DNA from 2 places in the Ruminococcus sp. RTP21484sp1_RTP21281st1_A8_RTP21281_210402 genome. Region 1 is predicted to be linked to the other one. Evidence: riboswitches for the same ligand, from Rfam matches in the RefSeq annotation. Region 1 holds a riboswitch; the other holds the start of a gene.
The links. Region 1 has a riboswitch for thiamine pyrophosphate ahead of thiD (bifunctional hydroxymethylpyrimidine kinase/phosphomethylpyrimidine kinase). Riboswitches for the same ligand answer to the same signal wherever they lie in the genome.
Positions count from the first base shown of each region.

Region 2: it holds a riboswitch for thiamine pyrophosphate, as region 1 does, so the genes downstream of both, AB5170_RS16610 (thiamine-binding protein) here and thiD (bifunctional hydroxymethylpyrimidine kinase/phosphomethylpyrimidine kinase) in region 1, are expected to answer to the same signal.

Region 1 is NZ_JBCPGE010000076.1:3,996-11,661, forward strand. It holds gene AB5170_RS21640 (transglutaminase domain-containing protein) at 1-537, shown strand, start outside; gene AB5170_RS21645 (M28 family metallopeptidase) at 723-1,985, shown strand; gene AB5170_RS21650 (alpha-L-fucosidase) at 2,010-3,332, shown strand; gene cytX (putative hydroxymethylpyrimidine transporter CytX) at 3,567-4,742, opposite strand; gene thiD (bifunctional hydroxymethylpyrimidine kinase/phosphomethylpyrimidine kinase) at 4,744-5,586, opposite strand; TPP riboswitch at 5,789-5,894, opposite strand; gene AB5170_RS21665 (alpha-glucosidase) at 5,966-7,642, opposite strand.
Region 2 is NZ_JBCPGE010000039.1:15,289-22,954, forward strand. It holds gene AB5170_RS16575 (MFS transporter) at 56-1,408, opposite strand; gene AB5170_RS16580 (DUF6783 domain-containing protein) at 1,510-1,602, opposite strand; gene AB5170_RS16585 (DUF6783 domain-containing protein) at 1,567-1,701, shown strand; gene AB5170_RS16590 (Na+/H+ antiporter NhaC family protein) at 1,796-3,121, opposite strand; gene AB5170_RS16595 (ABC transporter ATP-binding protein) at 3,299-4,051, opposite strand; gene AB5170_RS16600 (ABC transporter substrate-binding protein) at 4,166-5,173, opposite strand; gene AB5170_RS16605 (ABC transporter permease) at 5,166-5,948, opposite strand; gene AB5170_RS16610 (thiamine-binding protein) at 5,917-6,213, opposite strand; TPP riboswitch at 6,360-6,466, opposite strand; gene AB5170_RS16615 (NUDIX domain-containing protein) at 6,671-7,177, opposite strand; gene AB5170_RS16620 (AAA family ATPase) at 7,268-7,666, opposite strand, start outside.

The DNA.
Region 1 (7,666 bases):
GCATGGGAGAAAACATTTACGATAGAAGAAGGTGGGCAGAGAGAAGAGACCTTGCGTCTCCGCGAAGCCCAGCTTGGCGATATGCTGGAGCGTATTTCCCTTCCGGAGTTTGAAGTAAAAGATTCTGCCGGAAACACAGTAAACTGCGCTGAGTTAACCAAAGGTGGCAAGAAAATTCTCATGTGGCTGGAAGAGAGCCGGGAGCCTACTGAACATATTTTGAATGAAATGCTGGAACATGCAGAAAAATTCCACGAATTTGAAAATTCCATCTCCTTCATGATTCGTACTCCGGAAGCCAAGCAGGATCCTCTTCTGGCAAAAGTGCTGAAGATGTTCCCGAATGTTTCCATCTATTTCGATTCCTTTGAGGAAAACATCGAACTTTTGGGAAGAAGAATGTATGTTGATCCGGACAAGCTTCCGCTGATTCTGGTAACTAATGGCGAGTCTGTAGGAATCTATGCAACCAGCGGCTATAATGTTGGAACTGGCGATATGCTGATCCGTATTATGGAAGAAGTGCCGGAAGTATAAATCGCATGTAAAAAAAAGATATAGTAGTTTTTGAAGTATATAGTAGAATTTCTAAGAAATATAGAGATGGTTTTCTGTGTGTACCAGAGGTGCGCAGCAAGGCATAATAAGGAAAATTGCAAGGCCTCTGAATGTAGCGCATTAAATGTGAGTAAATCGGAAGCCCTCTCTAAATGGAGTAAATTATGAGTAAATACACAGAAATTCACCCAGATGGACAACGTGCATATCAGTTTGTAGCTGATACGGCTTACATCCGTGAATCCGGCACAAAGGGGGAGCACAAAGCAGCTGAATACATTTTGAAGGAAGCGGAGCAGGTAGCAGCCCAGACGGGAAAGTCTGTCTACATTCAGACACCCCGCATGGAATTTTTCCAGTGTCCGGATTTTCAGCAGAAAAAGGCAGAGCTGGTAATCTGCCAGCCTTATAAGAAGGCTTATCCGGTGCGTGCCTACCTGAATGGCGCCTGCACCCTGGAAGAGGGCATCACAGCACCATTTCTCTTCGTGGGAAAAGGAGATGACATCAGTCTTTCCCAGGCAAAAGGGGCAGTTGTGCTGGTCTGCGATCCTATTCGTGAAGATACGATAAATAAAATAAAAGCAGCAGGTGCACTTGGCTTTGTAACCGTATGCGGCACGCCGCTGGATCAGGGGGAAGACCGGATTCCAACCCAGTACCGCCGCAAGGCAGGTGATCTTCCAGGCGCATCTGTCCATTACCTGGATGCAGTGGAAATCGTGGAAAAACAGGCATCTCAGTGCTGCCTGAACATTCAGCAGAGCGAGATTTCCCGCAATTCCGCCAATGTGGCAGTACGCATTCTGGGAACTGATTTTCCAGAAGAAATCGTTACGGTAACGGCTCATTATGATTCTGTTCCGGAAGGCCCTGGTGCATATGACAATATGTCCGGCGGAGCCATGGTGATGGAAGCTTTTCATCATTTCGCAGAGCACAGACCAGCCAGAACTATGGAGTTCATCTGGTTTGGCTCCGAGGAAAAAGGGTTGGTTGGAAGCCAGAATTATGTGAAATCCCATGAAGGAGAAATGAGCAGCCATGTGTTTAATCTGAATGTAGACCTGGCAGGGCAGCTCCTGGGAGGAAACGTTCTGGGAGTAACTGCAGATCCGACTGTCTGTGCAGAACTGAAAAACCTCATGGAAGAAAATCAGCTGGGTGTTACCATCAAAAATCAGGTCTGGGCCAGCGATTCCAATACTTTCGCATGGAAAGGTGTGCCAGCGCTTACCTTAAACCGTGACGGCTTTGGCATGCATACAAGACACGATACAGTAGAATATATATCTCCTCGCGCACTGGAAGAAGGGGCGAAAACTCTCTGCACAGCAGCTGCATGGGTGGCAAACGAGCCAGAACTTTCCTTTGAACGGGAAATTCCAGAGGATATGAAGAGAGAACTGGAAAAGTATTTTGCCTAATGTTACAGGAAAGGACATTATAAAATGAACAAAGTAATCGAAGAAAGAACAAAACGTACCGAATGGTACCGTGACGCCCGTTTCGGCATGTTTATTCACTGGGGACTTTATGCAATCCCTGCCAGAGGAGAATGGGTGCGCAGCATGGAGCAGATTCCACATGAGGACTACTGCCATCTCACAGAAGAGTTCACAGCTGAGAATTACAACCCAAGAGAGTGGGCGCGTCTTGCGAAAAAGGCGGGCATGAAATATGCTGTGCTCACAGCCAAACACCACGACGGCTTCTGCCTTTTTGACACCAAACTTACTGACTACAATTCCATGAACGCAGCCTGCCACAAAGACCTGGTAAAAGAGTTCCTGGAGGCATTCCGTGCAGAAGGAATCAAAGTAGGTCTGTATTTTTCTATTATAGACTGGCGCCACCCGGATTTCCCACACTATGGGGATATGCACCATCCAATGCGCAACCATCCGGAATGCTCCAATGAAAACCGCGATTTCGACCGCTATCTGGAATTTATGTTTGGGCAGATCAAAGAGCTTCTTACCAATTATGGTAAGCTGGATCTGATGTGGTTCGACTTCTCCTACGGCGATATGAAGTGCGACAAATGGAAAGCCCAGGAGCTGATTTCCATGGTGCGTTCCATCCAGCCCTGGCTGATCATTGATAACCGTCTGGAGGGCAGTGCTGAGGATTCCGGTTCTATCCTTACTGCAAATCCTACCGAATATTCCGGTGATTTCGCATCTCCGGAGCAGATGATCCCACCAGCAGGAATCCGCAATGAGCTTGGTAATCCGGTACCATGGGAAGCCTGCCTGACCCTGAATAACAATTGGGGCTATTCCTCCAGTGACCGTCATTATAAATCAGCTGAAATGGTCATCCACATGCTGGTTGAGTGTGTCAGCAAGGGCGGCAACCTGCTCCTGAATGTGGGGCCTGATGCAAAAGGCCGTATTCCGAAGGAGTCTGTGAAGATTCTGGAAGAAGTAGGAGAGTGGATGGACGAGAACTCCAAGAGCATCTACGGCTGTGGCTATGCTGAAATCGATAAACCGGAATGGGGCCGTTACACCCGCAACGGAAATAAGATCTACGCCCACGTTATGGAGCCCCAGGCAGGAGCAATCCCTCTCACCGGAATCCACGGCAAGATCAAAAAACTCCGCCGTCTTTCCGACAATTCCGAGGTAAAGCTTACGGATTACTGGAACCTGAAGGAATACTCCCAGAATCAGTTCTTCTTCCTCAACGCTGACACCTGCGACAGCTACCCGCTTCCGGATGATCGGGATACGGTTGTGGAAGTAACGCTGGAAGAAACTGAAGAATAAACAGATATAAGCAGATATAAAAAGAAATAAACAGAAATAAACAGAAATAAACAGAAAGGGACTGCCGGGAAATGGCAGCCCCTTTTTGGATTTATAAGAAAGCCCATCTCTGGCACTTTCCTGAACCGAGTAGTGTTTATACGAAAGCTAGAGCGTGTTTGAAAAATCATTCCTGCAAATTGCGAAGCACATCTTGCAGAAAGCCTTTTATCCAATACACTCTAAAGTGAAAGTCTATTTTTTACTCTTTAAAACATTTCGCACGATCATACAAATGAGAATGGTAACCACCATATCTGGCAGTGTATTTCCCACAGGAATATCAATTCTCATTAAAATTCGGTACAGCACAAATCCGATCACCCAGATTACCGCATTTGTTATGTCAACCGCTTCGCCCAGGCTGTCAGCACGCTTCAGAAGGAAGAAATCGGCAATCTGAATGGCAATCATCGGTGCAAATACAGAACCGATGAGATACAGGAAATCGGTAATGTTGTCCATTGGATATACAATTGCAGCAATTGTTCCGATGATGGTTACGGCAATTGCGGCATATTTTCCATTAATTTTGGAAAATACAGATTCAGATGAAATTCCGGCGGAGTAAGCATCCAGGAATGTGGTGGTAACAGTGGAAAATACAATGATCAGAAGGCCTGCAATTCCCAGTCCGGCTTTCACCATAATCTGAGCAATGTCGGATTCACCGGTATAAATCGCTGCACCCATACCGATTACATACATCCAGCAGCTTACAAGACCGTAAACAATAGAGCTTACAGCAGTTGCTTTCACTGGCTCCTTCGCCTCGCGGGTATAATCACTGATCAGCGGCAGCCAGGACAGTGGCATTGCAACAGAAAGCTCAACCGCAGCACCAAAGGACATGGCTTCCTCGCCAATGGCAAGTGCAGTCCCGCCATCAAAGAAGATGAGCTTGCAGAGTACCAGTGTAAGGATAAAAAGTGCTGCCATAGCGATGGTGTTGATTTTTCCAAGGTTTGTGATGCCGATAAAAATCCACAGTACGATCAGTGCACCGATTACCAGACACCATACCCAGCTTCCGGTATGTAACACACCGTTTGCGGCCAGAGCTCCGTCGTAGATCATAATAGCAGTCCAGCCAACCAGCTGAAGTACATTCAGGAAGGAGAAGAAAATCCCGCCCTTTTCCCCAAAGCTCATTTTTACGGTTTCCATTGCACTGCGGCGTGTTTTTCCGCCGATCACTCCGGCGAGGAAAAGCATGGTACAGCCAATAATATGTCCGATGATAATGGCAAGAAGACCTTTTCCAAAGCCAAGTGAGGCAAAATAGGTTCCGGTGAGGATTTCCGCCAGGGAAACACCAGCGCCAAACCAGATCAGGCCGTTTTCAAAAATGGAAGTACGTTTTTCAGTCATGTTATTTTGCCTCCTTATCAGCGGCTTCTGCCGTAATCTCGTCATGTGACAGTGTGAATTCATTTTTTATTGCAAATCCGTGATCCATAGGACCACTGCCTTTTCCAAGATCCAGCATAGCAGCAAGTGCTCCGGAAATATATTTCTTTGCCCTCTCCACGGAAGTATCCAGGTCAAATCCCTTTGCCAGATTAGAAGCAATGGCACTGGATAAGGTACATCCTGTTCCGTGAGTGTTTGGATTGTTGATCCGCTTTCCCTGGAACCATTTGTAATCGCCTTTGCGCCACAGAAGGTCATTAGCGTCATTCAGCTGATGACCACCCTTGCAAAGCACTGCACAGCTGTATTTCTCCCCGATGGCAGCAGCGGCTTTGATCATATCCTCGGCAGTTTCTATTTTCATTCCGGACAGAACCTCTGCCTCCGGAATATTCGGTGTCAGGACTGTGGCCATTGGAAGAAGCTGACTTTTAAGGGCTTCAATGGCTTCATCATTGATCAGCTTGGCTCCGCTTGTAGCGACCATAACCGGGTCTACTACAATGTTCTTTGCTTCATACTGGCGAAGTTTTTTCGCAATGGTTTCAATCAATGCGCTGGAAGATACCATTCCAATCTTCACTGCATCCGGATAAATATCTGTAAAAATATTATCCAGCTGGTCGGCCAGAAATTCTGGCGTTGCTTCCATAATACCTGTTACACCGGTAGTATTCTGTGCGGTAAGTGCGGTAATCGCACTCATGGCATATACTCCATTGCTGATCATTGTCTTGATATCAGCCTGGATACCGGCGCCTCCGCTGGAGTCACTTCCAGCGATTGTTAATGCTGTTCTCATAATTTTCTTCCTTTCTCTTGGCCTTGTTTGAAGCAGTTTCCACGAGTTATGAGTTATAACGTGAAAAAATCTTTTTACAAACCGGCACTGTTGTTATGTATGCATTAATTTTATATAGCGTCCGAAAGTGGTGCCCCCAGCCGAACGCTGCATTGCTGCCATATGAAAAAAGAGACACCCCAATGAGGTGTCTCCGAAAAAAATCAAACCCATGATGACTTCCTACGGCGGCATTATCCGCATCAGGTAATAGGGTCGAAATTCACAATTTCCTCTCAGCCTGTGTACAAGCTCCCCTGTTCTTTTGTTATTATAGTAATAATGGGAAAAATTGTCAATAAGGTGTTGGAATACAATAAATACCAAGCGTGAAAATCGTTTACGCTAACTCCACAACCAGCACCTGATATCCATGCAGCTTAACTGAATTTCCATCCAGAACCATATCCGGGTAGTTATTGATCAGCACCTTTTTGCATTCTGATGGAAGTGTAATTTCCTGCTCATCCCACTGATAATTGCCAACCACAAGTAAAGTTTTATCTCCTTTACGGTAGTATGCCATTAAATTATGCCGGTCTTCCATAAAGGGCTCCAGAGCACCATACACAACGGTTTCTTTATATTCCGGATCCTTGCGAAGAGCGATCAGTTTCTTATAGAAATTAAGTACGGAATTTGGATCAATCGTCTCTTTTTCCACATTAATTGCGGTATAATTGGAATTTACCCGAAGCCACGGTGTACCAGCTGTAAATCCGGCATTTTCCTCACCAGTCCACTGCATGGGGGTACGGGCATTGTCGCGGCTGCGGCGGGCAACAGCTTTCAAAGCTGCTTCCGGGGTAAGTCCGGCGTCAAGTGCAACTTTATATTCATCCAGAGTTGAAATATCATCTACCTCGTCAATTGATTTGAACGGGATATTTTCCATGCCAAGCTCCTGTCCCTGATAAATAAAGGGAAGTCCACGAAGCATGAAATTCAATGCTGCCAGCATTTTTTTGCTTGTGTCACAGCAATCACCTTCTGGAATATAGTGACTGACACCGCGAGGTTCGTCATGATTCTCGATAATATTGGAAACGAATCCGAAATCCCCCATTTTGGCCTGTGTCTCAAAACAGCAGCGCTTGTAGTCGTCAGGTGTGATTTCTTTGCAATCGTACCAGCCTTTTTCAGAACCTCCGAAAATGGTTTCGTTAAAGTCGAACATAGAAGAAAAATAACCATTGTTTCCAATAAAATCCGGGAGCTCTTCGTCTTTTGCGTTGAAAACCTCACCTACGGAAAAAGCATCGTGAGGCTTGAAGGTGCGGTCACGCATTTCTCCAAGAAATTCTCCGATTCCGGTAGCTTCCTCCAGCATTTTATTGATGCTGCAGAGTCCGTCCTCACGATCAGGCTCATAATCATGCATAGGAAGAGCTTTTTTGATATTAATGATAGCATCAATGCGGAAACCGCCAAGACCCTTGTCCAGCCACCAGTTAATATTTTTATATACTTCCTCACGGAGCTCTGGATTTTCCCAGTTCAGGTCAGGCTGCTTTTTATGAAAAACATGAAGGTACTGTTTGTTGGTGCCAGGCAGATCCTCCCATACCGAACCTCCGAAATAGGAGCGCCAGTTAGTAGGAAGCTTACCATCTTCTTTGTCTCTTAAATAGAAGAAACGGCCGTATTTTCCATCCGGATCTTTACAGGCTTTTTTAAACCATTCGTGCTCATCAGAGCAGTGGTTTACAACCAGATCCATGACAATATACATGTCCCGCTTCTTTGCTTCTGCGATAAGGCGGTCCATATCCTCCATAGTTCCGAATCGCGGGTCAATGTCGTAATAATCGGAAATATCGTATCCCTGGTCGGCAAGAGGGGAGCGATAGCAGGGGGAAAGCCAGACAATGTCAACCCCCAGCTCCTTTAAATAATCCAGTTTCTCAATAATTCCCGGCAGATCGCCGATTCCATCACCGTTTGTGTCATAAAAGCTTTTCGGATAAATCTGATAGGCTACTTTATCCTGCCACCATTTTTTTTTCGTGCTATTCATTTATGTCTCCTTATATATAATGAT
Region 2 (7,666 bases), on a different contig from region 1:
AAAGGCGTGCTGCGACATGTGTGTTACAATTTACGAAGGGCTTAATACTTTATTACTATCCCCCAATAATCCCATTAATCTTCTTCTCATTATAAAACACCAGAATAATTCCGCCCACCATACAAAACACCGCTGCGCCAAAGGCTGCGATTCTATAACCAGTTCCCTCTCCTGCTCCAATCGTAGAAACAGCAGTAAAGATCAGCATGGAAAGACTCTGGCCCAGTTTGAATGCAAAGGTTCTTGCCGCATAAAACATTCCTTCCCTGTTGCTTCCGGATGTGATGGAATCACTCTGGGCGATATCTGCCACAACCGCCTGGGGCAAAATTCCGAAAATCGCCATCGGCAGCGCTGCCACCACCGTCAGGATCAATCCCTGTACGGTTTCCGGAATAAAGCTCATTTTTCCCATAAATCCTGTATAGAAATAAGCCAAACTGAATACAGCAAATGCAAATAGAATCATCTTTTTCTTACCCAGTTTCGGGGTAAGCTTATTTACCGGAATGTAAAATACCAAAGACAATGCTGTCATCCCCACAAAATACAGGGTTGTCATCGTCTCCGGCAGCTTCAGAAGGCTGGTCACAAAGAAAGGCAGACCTGTCTGAAACATGGTAAGGGCGATCCAGTAAAAAATATCGGAGCCCACAAATTTACAAAATTCTCCATTCTTAAACGTAGCAGTCAGGGAGCGAAAAGCAGACTCTTTTGCTGGAACTGTGTCCACGTAATCCTTTTCCCGAATGCAAAATACCGGTATCAGCATGCAGATAAATGCCACCACTGCCATCAGCGTGAAGGTGACACGGATGGCGCCAACACGTCCAAATGCCGGGATAAATGCACCCCAGATAGTTGGTGCCAGGTATGCAACTGCAGTTCCTGCAATGAATGTAAAGGAAATCACCGTAGAAATGTTAAGCCGCTCCTGCTGGGTATGTCCCAGCTCCGGGATCAAGGCATTATACGGTGTGCAATAAGCTGTAATGGAAAGGTAATAGGCCAGAACCATCACCAGCAAAAACGCTGCATTGAGCCAGCTTTTCTCATTAATCGGGGACCAGAACACTAACACTGTGGAAAGTGCCAGAGGCAGGGACGCCCATTTCAGGAACGGAATTCGCCGTCCATTTTTGGACGTACACCGGTCTGACCAGGACGCGATCATAGGATCTGTGAAAGCATCAAAAATTCTTCCGAAGGCTGTGATTCCTCCGATAATGGTGAAAATGCCAAGCACCACCAGTCCCTGGGGAATAAATACAGTCTGCCCCTGGCTGATGGCGGTTTCATCTGGCTGATAAAAATACACAAGCCAGTTTGAAATGATTCCGGACAACATTGCCCATCCAAACTGACCTGCTGCAAACTGCCAGATTTTTGCTGTTGTAAGTTTCTTCATCACGCACTTACCTCCTGCTTCTTTATATAATGATAGTATCATTTTTGTGCCCGCTTCACAATATACGAATCATTACTATTGCACAATTTTCACAGAATTTATTACTGTTTTATAGGTAATAATTTACTTGCAAGTGTTTGAAAAAGGCTTTCTGCAAGATGTGCGTCACAATTTGTGGAAGATTTTATCCGGATGAGGGCGCCATAGCGGGCAGCAACCGAATTCGGGTAGAATATACCGCAAAGTGGGCGTGCAGATTGCGGATTTTATTCAGCATTCCACAGCCACTTTAATTACGCCATCTCTCTTATTTTCAAAGAGCTCATACGCTTCCTCAATTCTGCAGAGCAGATAGGTATGTGTGAGCACAGGCTTAGGCTTCTCCATTCACTGTCTGCCATCCGGAACTTTCATGGTAAATATAAAAGCAAGTGAACTAAGCAGCAGCATATAAGGATACAGCAGCATTGGAAGTATATCAAATGCACTGACCACTTCTCCTAAACTGGCTGCAGCAGAAACAGCAACCAGCATTTGCGCTCCGTACGGTAAAATACCCTGAAAAATACAGGAAAATGTATCCAGGATAGAAGCAGCTTTTCTGGCGCTGATACCGTAATCCTTTGACATTTCTTTTGCAATCGGGTTCGCCATAACGATCGCAACTGTATTATTGGCAGTTGCAATATCCATTAGCCCAACTAACAGTCCCATTCCCAGGAGCCCGCCTTTTTTTCCTTTAAACACTTTCTTTATCCAGTATAATAAAGCGGAAAATCCACCATACTCCTTGATCAGGGCACAGATTGCAGCTACCAGAATCGCAACCATACTGGTTTCAAACATCCCGGCAGCACCGGTTCCCATATTTCCGATCAGGTCTGTGGGTGCTATCATTCCTGTTGCAATCATAATAACTGAGCCACTTAGAATACCTGTAATCAGCACGAAAAATACATTAAATCCGATGATTCCACCTATAAGAACCAGAATATAAGGAATGATCTGTATTAAATCATATTTTTCTTCGATGAATCCACCATTATAATTTTTAACAGACAAAACCAGCAGAATAATAATGCTGGCAATAGCAGCTGGCAGTGCAATAAAGAAATTCTCCTTAAATTTATCTTTCATTTCACAGCCTTGTCCATTACATGCAGCAATGGTTGTGTCTGATATAAATGACAGATTATCTCCAAACATGGCGCCGCTCATGACGGAACCAATACAAACCGGCAGTGCAAATCCGGATACTCTTGCTACTGCAACTCCAATTGGAACGATCAGCGTAATTGTTCCTACAGAGGTACCCATTGCAAGAGAAACAAAACAGCTGACCACAAAAAGCACAACAACTGCAAACTGAGGCGGAACCAGTGACAAAATAAAATATGCAACACTGTTTGCGGATGTTCTTCCGACTATACCTACAAAAATACCTGACAGCATAAAAATTATGATCATTGTAATAATGTTAGGATCACTGATTCCAATCCCCATAACTTCCAGCTTATCATTCAATTTAAGCTCGCGGTTCTGTATACAGGCAACAAGTAATGCAACCAGAAATATTACAACAACGGGGATTTTATAAAATCCCATCTCGATATCCAGGCCATACTCAAATAATATGCCAAGCCCCAGATACAAAACAACAAACACTACTATAGGAAGCAGTGCTTTTCCATTTCTTTTTTCATTTTTCCTCATCCTACATTTTTCTCCTTCTTCGTTATAGTACTAATAGTACCATTTTTGTGCCGGCTTCACAATAGCACGTCAACTGGATATTTTACATAAAAAGTCCCGGCAGGCTTCTGCTTCTGAGCGCTCAAACTCAGGTAGTATGAAACCTGCCGGGAAGTTTTATTTTCATCAACCGAAAAACTACAGCTTGCTAATAATCTGTCTCTTATATTCCAAAAATTCTTCTGACAATGCAAAATCCGCTGCCCTGGGTTTTCTCTCCTGGATCACGATCTCATCTTTGATGGTTCCCGGAGTTCCGTTCAGGATGTAAATCCGGTCGGACAAAAGAATGGCCTCGTCAATATCATGGGTGATAAACAAGGTAGACAGATCAATATGCTGCATAACTTCCAGATACCATTTATGCACGCTGGCCTTTGTCAATGTATCCAGTGCACTGAAAGGCTCATCCAGAAGGGCAACTCCGCTGGAACTTAAATAGGTTCGAAGCAAAGCCGCACGCTGACGCATACCACCGGACAGCTGGCTTGGATACTGATACTGGGTGCCTTCCAGACCAAATTCTGCAAAAAGCGGATTGGCCTTTTCCCTGGCTTCTGCTTTCTTCACGCCTTTCAGTACAAGGGGAAGTGCTACATTGTCGATCACTTTCTTGTGGGGAAGGAGAAGATCCTTCTGCAGCATGTAACTGATGCTTCCAGGTGTGGAAGTCACATCCTGATCTTTCAGATAGACCTTTCCTTCATCAGGTGGGATAATACCGGAAAGCACATTGAACAATGTGGTCTTTCCGGAACCGCTGACTCCCAGAAGGGAAACCAGTTCCCCCTGCTCCAGATAAATGGAAATGTCCTCCAAAACTTTTTTTTCACCGTATGTTTTTGAAATATGTTCTGCTCGTAAAATTACTTTATTTTGTTCTGATGACATATTCGTTCCTTATACACAGTGCTACTTCTATAACCAGTTCCATTTTCCGCAAAAATCGGGGTAAATTTTCCTGACAGAATAGCTCTATGCGTTAATTTCTTTCTCTTTCATTCCTTACTGTGGAAGATACTCGTTAGAAAATCCGACTCCAGTAAGATCCTTGTCGCAAAGCTGGTTCTCATACAGCCATTTGTAGAATGCATTCCATCTGTCTGCATCAATTACGCCCCAGCTTTCTGCATCGTCAATGTATTTTGTGGAAAGGAATTCCTGACTCTTCTTTACAAGATCTTCAGCATCCTTCAGAGAGCCTGTATTATCGCCGTCAATGAGGATCTGTGCTGCCTCATCCGGATTCTCTGCTGCAAACTCATATCCCTTTGCAGTTGCTTCCATAAATGCTTTCGCCTGATCCGGATTCTCAGCAAGATAGTCGTTATTTGCAATGATAACCGGTGTGTAGTAGTCAAATACAGGGTTGATATCAGAGAATGCAAAATAGTCGCAGTCTACACCTTCTACGTCAGCATTGATTCCGCCCCAGCCCTGGAATACCCAGATGGCATCCGTCTGATTGGCAGCAAGTGCTGCTGGCTCATCTGTAATATCATTAGGGATCAGGGTAACCTGGCTGAAATCTCCGCCTTCGCCGTTTACAACATTTTCCAGCATAGCAAGCTCGATTGGAGAATCCCATGTGGAATAGGTTTTTCCGGTAAGTCCGGCTGGTTTGTCAATTCCGTCACCTTTTCGGGAAAGGATTCCGGAGGTATTGTGCTGAATGATTCCTGCAACTGCTGTGATTCCAAGAGGCTCGTCAAGTGCAAGGGAAGCAGCCATGGTATCCTGAGCCTCGATCGCAAACTGAGCCTGACCTGCTGCGCACATAAGGGCTGCACCATTTTCCGGTGGCTGAACGATTTCCACATCAAGACCAGCTTCTTCGTAGTAGCCTTTTGCCTGTGCTACATAAAGTCCGGTGTGGTTGGTATTCGGTGTCCAGTCCAGGCAGAATGTGATTTTCTCCTGTGCACCATCTTCTGCGTATACACCGGTAGGAACTGCAAGCACCATAGCTGCCGCTGCAACTGGTGCGATTACTTTTTTCAAATTCTTATTCATGATTTTTCTCCTTTTCTACCTGCAGCCATGGCATTGTGATCCGGCTGACAATATTTACTGCCAGAAGAAGTAAAAGACTGATGATCACAATGAAGATAATGACTGCAAACATTTTATCAAAAGAATATGCTTTTTTTACACGGGTCATATAAACACCAAGTCCGTTAAATCCACCCAGCCACTCAGAAACAACTGCTCCTACAACTGCGTAGGAAGCAGATATTTTCAGCCCGGAAAAAAACTGGGGCAAAGCACCTGGAAATTTCACATGGCGGAAAATCTGTGCCCGGCTGGCTCCCATGGCCTTCATCAGACGAATGGCATCCGGATCCACACTTTTATATCCATCCAGCAGTCCGATTGTAATTGGGAAAAAAGTGGTGATCACAACCAGAGTGATCTTCGGTGCCATTCCAAATCCCATCCAAAGCACCAGAATTGGCGCAATGGCAATGGTCGGTATGGTCTGTGTAATGATCATGATCGGATAAAATGCCTGATCCATTACACGGAACCGATCCATCATAGTTGCAAACACAAATGCCAGCGCGATTCCAATGAGAAGTCCGTAAAAGGATTCCAGCAAAGTGAATTTCGCATGGAAAAGTATGGTTGGCAGATCGCCAAACAGGGCTGTCAGCACTGCTACCGGAGATGGAAGCATGTAGGAGGGAACAATTCCCGAAATGCTTACCACTTCCCAGCCAAGCAGAATCACGGCCATGGCTGCAATTGAAGGGATCTTACTGGTGATGTTTGGTAACTTTCTTTTCAATGGTAAGTACATCCCCTTCTGGTTTGTATGCAATTTTAACATATACGCTCATAGCCTTGCAGCCTGCGCGCTCAGCTACATGCTGACACTCTTTTACAATGTCCATCAGCTGGTCATAATCACCTTCAATGGTGGTCTCAAATGGTCCTACATAATAGTTCAGACCAGTGGATCTGATGTAGGCGATTACCTCGTCTACAATGCGGATAACTTCCTCTTCATCCTGTACATTTGGCAGTACCTGAATTGCTACACTTGCGTTCATTTTCTTTTCCTCCTATTTTCTGTCCCATAAACAGGACTTTGTAATAAAAATCGAATAAGAACCATTCTTGAAACTGTGACGGAACTGAACAGGCTCTGTCAGTCAGTATAAAAAAAAGAGCACCTGCCATCCAGACAAATGCTCCTACTTACATCGTTAAACACTTCCTACACTGGCATGATCCAACAGGTTAAAAGGGTCTAAGGACTACCTTACTCTCAGCTTCTCAATTGAAACTCCCCTGGTCTTTATTCAGATTTCGTTGCTTATTATAATACACCTTTCTTCAAATTACAAGAAACTATTTTTATCTCAATTATATTTTACATACCCTTAACAGAATTGTACTGCTCGCAGTCTGACCAGCAAGCTCTAATTAATATTCCCATTTCATCAGAATTCGTTAAAAAAATCCCCCTGCATATCACAGTTATTTCCTGCAGAATATATAATAAATCTATAGATTCTCAAAAGCAGCCTGAATACTGTCATAGTGCAGGAATTTTCCCTGGGCTGCAAATTCCTTGATCTGATTCAGGGTGGCAAACATGTGGCCGTCTGTCTCTTCTTCCTGAAGATGTAGATCTTCTTCTTTCACATCCATCACAAAGCGGTAAACATCTACGAAATAGTTGTCTCCCTCCCCTGGATTCTCTCTTTTGTAAGTAAAAAGATAGCCGCCCTGCGCACCGCTTACATCAAGGCCTGTCTCTTCTTTCACTTCGCGGAGTACAGCATCATAAGAAGATTCCCCTGCCTGTGCTGCACCACCGGAAACCTCCCACCAGCCTGGTGCCCAGGCTTTTGTCATCACACGTTTGGTAATGAGAAACGTACCATCTGGTCTTGCCACTACTCCAAGTACGGTGAGATGGTATTCTCCGTCCTTTAAACACCAGTCGTTTCGTTTCATGGTACGGCCGGTAGGTCTCTTGTTAATATCATAGATATCCCAGAATTCCATTTTATCACTCCTGTTATATTTTTCTCATGTATATTCTCGTTTCATTCTTGTTTCGCAAATATTGTTATCATATGCAATATTTTACTTTTTCTATTTCAGCAGTTCCTCCACCATCTCTCTGGTATACTCTACCTTCTCTACATGGTTGACCTCGATCTGATACAGTGCATTTGCCGCAATGTGCTCTGCTGCCTGCTCCAGATCACGAATGCCTGAAGTATTGGAATAACGCTGGATGATTGCCTCCAGCGCACCCTCTGTGATAATGCACTCACTCTCTTCCATATGCATTCTCTTAAGAACCTTCGGAAGAGAGAATCTGGAAAAGATCACTTTCTTCTCCTCAGCTGTGTAGTCCGGAATATCAATTACTGCGAATCTGGACATCAGCGGTGCACTGATCTGGTCACGGTCATTTGCAGTAGCAATTGGATACACACCACCAGTTGGGATCATACACTCCATATAGTTATCTGTAAATCCAAGGTT